Regions from separate parts of the Sphingomonas sp. Leaf62 genome, predicted to be linked through region 1. Evidence: riboswitches for the same ligand, from Rfam matches in the RefSeq annotation. Region 1 holds a riboswitch; the other holds the start of a gene.
What was found. A riboswitch is a leader RNA that binds a small molecule or an ion and turns the genes downstream of it on or off. The one in region 1 is predicted to bind cobalamin.
Positions count from the first base shown of each region.

Region 2: it holds a riboswitch for cobalamin, as region 1 does, so the genes downstream of both, ASE91_RS18415 (TonB-dependent receptor plug domain-containing protein) here and ASE91_RS06395 (putative oxygenase MesX) in region 1, are expected to answer to the same signal.

Region 1 covers NZ_LMLN01000010.1:43-4,408, reverse strand. The annotation lists gene thrS (threonine--tRNA ligase) at 1-615, opposite strand, end outside; gene ASE91_RS06400 (hypothetical protein) at 753-1,553, opposite strand; cobalamin riboswitch at 1,761-1,984, shown strand; gene ASE91_RS06395 (putative oxygenase MesX) at 2,111-3,088, shown strand; gene ASE91_RS06390 (methionine synthase) at 3,117-4,145, shown strand.
Region 2 covers NZ_LMLN01000032.1:28,803-33,168, reverse strand. The annotation lists gene ASE91_RS18415 (TonB-dependent receptor plug domain-containing protein) at 1-1,708, opposite strand, end outside; cobalamin riboswitch at 1,845-2,045, opposite strand; gene cobU (bifunctional adenosylcobinamide kinase/adenosylcobinamide-phosphate guanylyltransferase) at 2,071-2,595, shown strand; gene ASE91_RS18405 (NmrA family NAD(P)-binding protein) at 2,617-3,516, opposite strand; gene ASE91_RS18400 (hypothetical protein) at 3,583-4,366, shown strand, end outside.

The DNA.
Region 1 (4,366 bases):
CTTGAACGCCTGCGGATCGAGCTTCGCCGTCGATTCGAGGTGCGGCCCGCGGCACATGTCGAGCCACTGGCCCTGCCGGTAGATGGTCAGCTCTTCACCCTCGGGCAGTTCGGCGGCCCACTCCGCCTTGAAGGTCTCGCCCTGCTGCGTCCAGCGGTCGATCAGCTGCTGGCGGGTCACGACCTCGCGCTCGAACTTCTCGCCCTTCGCGATGATCTTGCGCATCTCCGCCTCGATCAGTGGCAGGTCCTCGTCGGTGAAAGGCCCACGGCCCGGCGCGGGCGCGAAGTCGTAATAGAAGCCGTCGTCGGTCGCCGGACCGAAGGTGATCTGCGTGCCCGGGTAGAGCGTCTGCACCGCTTCGGCGAGGACGTGCGCGAAGTCGTGGCGATGCAGTTCGAGCGCATCGGCCTCGTCCTTCGTCGTCACCAGCGCCAGCGCCGCATCGCCGTCGAACGGTCGGTTCAGGTCGCGCACCTGCCCGTCGACCCGCGCGGCGATCGCCGCCTTGCGCAGACCCGGCGAGATCGCGGCGGCGATGTCGGCCGGCGTAGTGCCCGGCGTCACCTCACGGACGGCACCGTCGGGGAGGGTGATGCGGAACAATGCGGACATGCGAAGCGACCTGACATGCAAGGGAGATAAACGCCTGCCGACTAGCCGCTGGGGGCGGGGAGGGCAAGGACACGCGCGCTCCTACTCGCCCACACCGTCCTTCCGGCGAAGGCCGGAATGGCGGCAAGCGTCAGGGATCACTCCACCGCCGCGCCCGCGTCGGTATAGGTGATCCGGATGCGGACCCAGCTGCCGATCAGCGGCCGCCCGCCGACGCGCGGCGGCAGGATGCGGAATTGCCACGCCGCCTGTCGCACCGCGCCGGCCAGGCCCGATCCGCGCGCCGACTGGCCGATTTCGCGGCAATCGGTCACCTGATTGTTGGGAATGGTCCGGCACGCGACCTCGCCCCAGCCCTGTTGCGCGCGGCGGGGCAGATAGGTCGCCAGCTCGGTATGGGTCGGGCGGCGGTACCAGTCGGCGGCGTAAAGGCGCTCGCCGCCACCGCTGCCGCCGCCGGTATCGGCCTCCGCATCGCCGTCGCCGCTGTCACCCGTCGCACTGCCGGTGCCGACCCCCTCCGCGCTGCGGGTGCCGGGGGTGATGGCGGCCCGTGCGAATTCGCGGCCGGTCATCGGAATGACCTTTGACCAGACGTCGGACGAACGGTCGGCGGGGACCGGCGGGGGCGGCGGAACCTCGGGCGGCGGCGTCACCGTCGCGGTGGGCGGGGCGGTCGCGGCGCTGCCGGCGGCGGCCTTGCGCTGGACCTGTTTGGCCGGGGCGGCGGCGGGCGCGACCCGGTCGGCGGGCAGCATGTCGACGACCAGCGGAGATTTCTCACCCGGCGGCGGCGACATCATCGTGGGGGCGATGCGCAGCAACAGCCACAGGATCAGCACATGGATCGCGACGACCAGCACCAGCGTCGTCAGGCGCCGCGACAGCGGCGGCGGGCTTTGCGCGGAGAACCGTTGTTGAATCACCTGCGTCGCCACGCCGAAGCCCCTAGCGCAGCCGAAGCGCAAGGGCGACGGGAAAGAACGCGTATCGCCGGCCAACCGACAAACGGCGCGCGTGGCGCGAGAGATTGTCGAGCGTCGTCCCGTATAGCGGTCATCATCGCCGTACCCATCTTCGCGCAGAGAACATCACCGTCATATAAAGATATCTTTATATCATCATTGACAGTCCTAGCCCGATGGTGTTGAACGCCCATGTCGAGGTTCCCTATCCCAGGCGTGGCGATGGGGCTAAGACGGGAAGCCGGTGGTGTCCTTCGGGGCAGAATCCGGCGCTGCCCCCGCAACTGTAAGCGGCGAGCGGCGGCTCCATTTCGTGTCACTGGGTTCCCGCAAGGAGCCTGGGAAGGCCGGAGCCACCGCAGTGACCCGTGAGCCAGGAGACCTGCCTTTCGACGCCATAACGTTCCTCGGACGGGGGTTCCTCCGGTGGATCGCGCTTGATGCGACGGTCCGTGGCGTGATGCCTTCCCGGCCCGTCCGTACCCTGCGCGCTTTCGCCAGACCTCCCGCCCGCAAAGCTTGGGTGAGTCATGACGAATAGCGGCTTCACGTTTACGCTCAGCAGCTTGTCCTTCGACGAGGAGTATCGTCCGGCCGACAACACGCGCATCACCACCAACTTCGCCAATCTCGCACGGGGGACAAGCCGGCAGGAAAATCTGCGCAACACGCTGGCGATGATCGACCATCGCTTCAACGCACTGATGCACTGGGACAATCCTACGGGGGATCGCTACGCGCTGGAGCTGACGATCGTCTCGGCCGCGCTTCGGACCGGCAAGGACGCCGAACCCTTCCCGCTGATCGAGATCCTGCACACGGTCGTTATCGACCGGACCCGCGGCGAGCGGACCGACGGCATGGTCGGCAACAATTTCTCCTCCTATGTCCGGGACTATGACTTCAGCGTCGTCCTGCCGGATCACTTCAAGGCCGGGGGCAGCGGCGCGCCGGAGGGGTTTGGCGACCTGCACGGCAATCTGTTCAAGCAGTTCCTCGGTTCCGGCGCCTATCGCGACCGTTTCCGCAAGGCCCCGGTCATCTGCCTGAGCGTGTCGAGCAAGGAAGTCTATCACCGGACCGCCAACACGCATCCGATCCTCGGCGTCGAATATCGCACCGGCCGTTCCTCCGCGACCGACGCCTATTTCGCGAAGATGGGCATGACGGTGCGCTACTTCATGCCGCCGCACGGCGTCGCGCCGCTGGCCTTCTATCATATCGGCGATCTGGTCAGCGAGTACACCAACCTCGAACTGGCCAGCACCATCGCCACGATGGAGACCTTCCAGAAGATCTATCGGCCGGAGATCTACAACGCCAATTCGGTAGCCGCCGAGCAATACCGGCCGAGCCTGACCTATCAGGACTATTCGCTGACCCGCATCGTCTATGATCGCGAGGAGCGCAGCCGGCTCGCCGCCCGGCAGGGCAAGTTTGCCGAGGAGCATGTCATCAAGCCGCATGGCGCCGCGCTCCGGCGCTGGTCCGCGACCTGCGGCCTGTGATTCCCAGCTACACGAAAGATTTTGCATCATGACGACCCTGTTGCCGACGACCACCGCGGGCAGCCTGCCCAAGCCTTCCTGGCTCGCCCGGCCCGAGACCCTGTGGTCACCGTGGAAACTGGAGGGCGACGAACTGATCGCGGGCAAGCAGGACGCCTTGCGTCTGGCGGTCGACGATCAGCGGCAGGCGGGGATCGACATTCTCGGTGACGGCGAACAGACCCGCCAGCATTTCGTCACGACCTTCATCGAGCATCTGGACGGCGTCGATTTCGAGAAGCGCGAGACGGTACGCATCCGCAACCGCTACGACGCCAGCGTGCCGACGGTCGTCGGCGCCGTCTCGCGGTCGAAGCCGGTCTTCGTCGACGACGCCCGTTTCCTGCGCGCCCAGACCGAACAGCCGATCAAATGGACGCTGCCGGGACCGATGACGATGATCGACACCCTGTACGACGCGCACTATCGGAGTCGCGAGAAACTGGCGTGGGAATTCGCCTGCCTCCTCAACGAGGAAGCCCGCGAGCTGGAGGCGGCCGGCGTCGATATCATCCAGTTCGACGAACCCGCGTTCAACGTCTTCTTCGACGAAGCCAATGACTGGGGCATCGCCGCGCTGGAGCGCGCGGCCGAAGGACTGAAGGCTGAAACCGCCGTTCACATCTGCTACGGCTATGGCATCAAGGCGAATACCGACTGGAAGAAGACGCTCGGCTCCGAATGGCGCCAGTATGAGGAAACCTTCCCCAACCTGCAAAAGTCGACGATCGATATCATTTCGCTCGAATGCCAGAATTCGCGCGTGCCGATGGACCTGATCGAACTGATCCGCGGCAAGAAGGTAATGGTCGGCGCGATCGACGTCGCCACCGACACCGTCGAGACGCCCGAGCAGGTCGCCGACACGCTGCGCAACGCACTGCGCTTCGTCGACGCCGACAAGCTTCTGCCCGCCACCAATTGCGGTATGGCACCGCTGTCGCGCGACGTCGCGCGGGGCAAGCTGAAGGCACTGGGTGCCGGTGCGGAAATCATCCGCAAGGAATTGGCGGCTTGACCACGAACAGGCGACAGGGGCGGTCAATACGGGAGTATTCAGGGTAGATACCATTCTCTAACGGCCGCGGATGACGTCTATATCCTTACCATTCTCTTCAGGGTGATGGTCGCGGCGATCATCCCTGTTGGCTATGCCGGCAGGAAAAATTCTCGATTTGCCAATGCAGGGTGTATGACGGATGCGGTGCATGCGAAGGGTGGACTTGCCCCGCTTAAGTG
Region 2 (4,366 bases), on a different contig from region 1:
GCCCGAACGCCCAGCGATAATCGGCGTTGACGCTCAGGCTGTCGGCCGGCCGCCGCGCCAGCTTGCGCCCGAAACTGGCGGTCCCGGCCGACCGGTTCTGCGCATCCAGCCACGTATAGGCGGCAGCGAAGGTGAACGCCTCTACCGGCCGCAGCTTCAGCGCGAACTCCAGCCCCTTCGCCTCGGCGCGGGCGATATTGTCATAGGTGCCGTTCGGCTTGCTCACACAGACGCCGGCCGTCACGCCGAAGCACGACACGAACGCGATCAAATCCTTCGACGTGCGATCGAACCATGTCGCGCTCGCCTCGACCGCGCCGTTCAACCCGCGCTGGGTGATACCCGCATCCCAGCCCTGCGAACGCTCCGGGGTGAGCGCCGCATTCCCATATTCGCTCTGCAACTGAAACAGGGTCGGTGCCTTGAACCCTTCCGAATAGCTCGCGCGCAACACGGTGTTGCCGGCGTTCGGCGACCACACGCCGCTGCCCGAAAACACCGTCGCCCCGCCGAAGACATTGTGGTCGTCATGCCGCACGCCGCCGGTCAGCGTCAGGTTCTCGATCGGCGTCACCGCCAACTGGCCATAGACGCCCAGCAGCCGCGCCCGACCGGTCGTCGCCGGACCGCCATAGCTCGACGTCGTGAAGCGCGACACCTCGCGCTCGACACCGAAGGTCGCGAACACCGCGTCGGTGATATCGAACGACCCCTGATAATCGATGCGGTCGTTGCGCCCCTTCCCCCGGAACGTCTCGGTCGGCGTGCCATCGGGGTCGGTGTTGGTCCGGTTGCTCGACGTATGGGCATAGCCGATGCGGTTGCGGAACCGCCCGTCGAACAGCGCGGCGTTCAGACCGGTATAGCCGGTCCATTGTTCGGCATCGCCGTATTCGCGGGTATCGCCGAAGCTGAACGTCGGCGCGGGGAACCCGTCGATCTCGGTCCGCCCGTTCGAATAGAAGCCGCGCACATCGACCGACACGCTGTCGGCCAGCGCCAGAGACACGCTGCCGTTCGCGCCATAGTTGCGATAGCCGTCCGCCTCGCGCCCCGGCGCATAGGCCGAGATGCCGTCGGTGGTCAGGAAGCCGCCGCCGATGCTGGCCGATACCGGTCCGGCCTTGCCCGAGATGTTCGCGAACCCCTGTCCGGTGCCGAACGAGCCGCCCTCGCCGCGCACGTTGATCGACAGCGCGTCGGTCGGCTGGCGGGTGATGAGGTTGACGACGCCGCCGATCGCCTGGCTGCCCCACAGCACCGACTGCGCCCCGCGCAGCACTTCGATCCGGGCGATATTGCCGACCAGCAGATTGCCGAAATTGAACCCGCCGCCGGGCGAGGACGGATCGTTGAGCTTCACGCCATCGATCAGCGCCACGGTCTGGTCGCTGTCCGCGCCGCGGATGTTGACGCTGGTCGTCGTGCCGATGCCGCCGTTGCGGGTAACGGTGACGCCCGGCGTCTGGCGCAACAGGTCGGATACGACCACCGCCTGCCGCTGTTCGATGGTGGCGAGGTCGAGCACGGTGATCGCCTGCCCCACGGTATCGACCGGGCGGGCTTCGCGGTTGGCGGTGACGACGATCTCGTCGCCTTCCCCCGCCACGCGTTCGAGGCCGACCGACGATTGCGCGCTCTGCGCGAAGGCCGGGGCAGCCGCGAACAGGCACGGCAGCAACAGCAAACGGGTCTTCGAAATCTTCATGAGGCACTCCCCCCAGACATAACCAAGGGGACGCGCACCGATGACGCGGGAACAGGCTGTTCCCATTCGCGCACGACCCCCAAACGACGTCGTCACGCGAGGAAACCCTCGATCGCCCGGCACACCCCGTCCGCGCGAAGGACAACCGCGACGGGCAGGTCTCCTGGCTTCCGGGTCGTCGCCTTGCCCGGCCTTCCCGGACCGAAGTCCAGTGGCACGCGGAGGAGCAAGGCTCGCCGGTCACAGTTGCGGGGGCAGCCCCGGATGACGCGTCTAAAACGCGCTTCCGGGTTCCCTTTTCATCCCGTTTCTGGGAACCTGTCGCATCCGCGCCCTTAGAGCGCATCGGGGCACAGGACAAGATGGCGACGACAACCCTGTTCATGGGCGGCGCGCGCTCGGGTAAGAGCCGGCTGGCGCAGGCGGCGTGCGAGGCGCTGGCGGGGCCATGGACCTATCTCGCCACGGCGGAGGCGTGGGACGAGGAAATGACCGACCGCATCGCCCGCCACCGCGCCGATCGTGGTCCGGGATGGCACACGGTCGAATGCCCGATCGATCTGGCAAACGCGATCGATGCGGCGACGGGGCCGTTACTGGTCGACTGCCTGACGCTGTGGCTGTCGAACCTGATGCTGGGCGACCATGATATCGACCGCCACACCACCGATCTGCTCGCCGCGATCGGCCGGGCGGCACATCCGGTGCTGCTGGTCAGCAACGAGGTCGGCATGGGCATCGTCCCCGACCACCCGCTCGGCCGCCGGTTCCGCGACGCGGCGGGGCGGCTCAATCAGGCGGTGGCGGCGACGGTCGACCGCAGCTGGTTCGTGGTCGCGGGGATGGTGTTGCCGCTGGAGCGGTTCGATCCACACGCAACGCGGTGACCCCCGCGCAGGGGGATAGGATCATCCCTGCGCCACCACCTCGCGCAACGGCGTCCACGCCACGTCATACCGCCCGTTATCCACCGGCGCCGACGGTGCGCGACCGTCGAACATATTGTGGAGATACTGCATCCCCTGCCACGCCGGAAACACCTGATCGCGCGCGGGGAACAGCCGGCGCGTCACCCCGATCATCCGCGACAGCGCCGCCAGCGATCCGGCGCGCAGCAGACCATAGGGCCGCCCCGTCACTTCGCCCATCAACGCCGCCAGATCGCGCGCGCTGACCTCAGCCCCCGCGATATGCAGGTCGCGCGGCGCGGCGGGGTCGAGCGCGGCGGCGGCGGTATAGGCGGCGACATCGTCTTTGGTCGTCAGCGCGAACTTCGTGTCGGCATCGCCCCAGTACAGCACCCGCCGCACCCGCCGCTGGATCAACGGCATCTGTCCGTTGAGCATATCGGCGAATGCGCCGTTGAAGATCGACGTCGCCATGATCGGCGCGGTGTCGATCCGGGTGCGGAACGCGCGACGCAGGTCGAAATTGCGGTTGGTGCCGGTCGGCAACGCGCGATAATCGATCGAGAAATCGGACGGAATGAACCGTGCCGCCCCGCCGCCCAGCGCCGCATCGAGCAACCGTGTCTGGGTATCCAGAATCGTCTCGCCCAGCCCGTTCAGCGCCGATACCACGCACAACACCCCGCGACAGGCATGGGCCAGCGCCTGCGCATCGTCGAAATCGACCGGACAGGGTTCGGCCCCGATCGCTTCCAGTGCGGCGATGCGCTCGGCCGCGGTCTCGGGGCGGACCAGCGCCCGCACCTTCGCGCCGCGTACAACGGCCGCCTTCGCGATCCGTCCACCAAGGTCGCCGGTCGCGCCTGCGACGATGATCGTGTCGTTGGTCGTTTCCCGCATCAATCCTCCGAACCGCCACACGACGTCGTGCGTTCCCCGACGCAGCAACGCAAGGGGGCGGATGGGATGAATCAGGATTGGCCACGCTGCCCGATCTGCGGCAACGCCAACTGGCACGACCGCGCGCTGCCCGAATGCACCCATTGCGGGCTGACGGTCGCCGATCTCGCCTTCGACCCGGCCGCGCTTCGCGCCGCGATCGCCGACACCCTGCGCACCGGCACGCCCGAACACAGCTTCGCGCTGTCCCCCCATGCCCGCCGCAATGCGGCATGGGCGCTGGGGCTGGTCGACGGTAAACCTGCGACACCGCAGCCGCATGCCGTGACGCTCGGCATGATCGCGCGCGCCAGTGAAGCCGACGGGGTCGCGGCGATGCTGACGGGGTTGCGCTCCGGTTTTCCCCGCGCGATCGTCCTGCTCGACGGCACGCCCGGCGAGGCGGCGGCGCTCACCGGGCAAGTACCTTGGGCGCGGATCGTCGCCCATCCGCTCGACGGCGACTTCGCCGCGCAACGCAACCGGGTGCAGGCATTGACGACCGGCTGGATCCTGCAACTCGATACCGACGAACGGCCCGATGTCGCGCTGCTGACGTCTCTCGGCTGGCTCACCGCAGCGGCCGATCGCGATGGGCTGCAGTCGCTAGGCTTGGCGCGCCGCAACCGGGTCGACGGGGTACCATCGGCGCTGTGGCCAGACATCCAGTACCGGCTGAACCGGGCCGAGGTCCACTTCGCCGGCATCGTCCATGAACGCCCGGTGGTGGCGTTCGAACGCACCTCGCTCGCGCTTGCCGGGGCGATCGACCATTTTCTCAGCCGGTCGCGCGTCCTCGAACGGTCGCGCG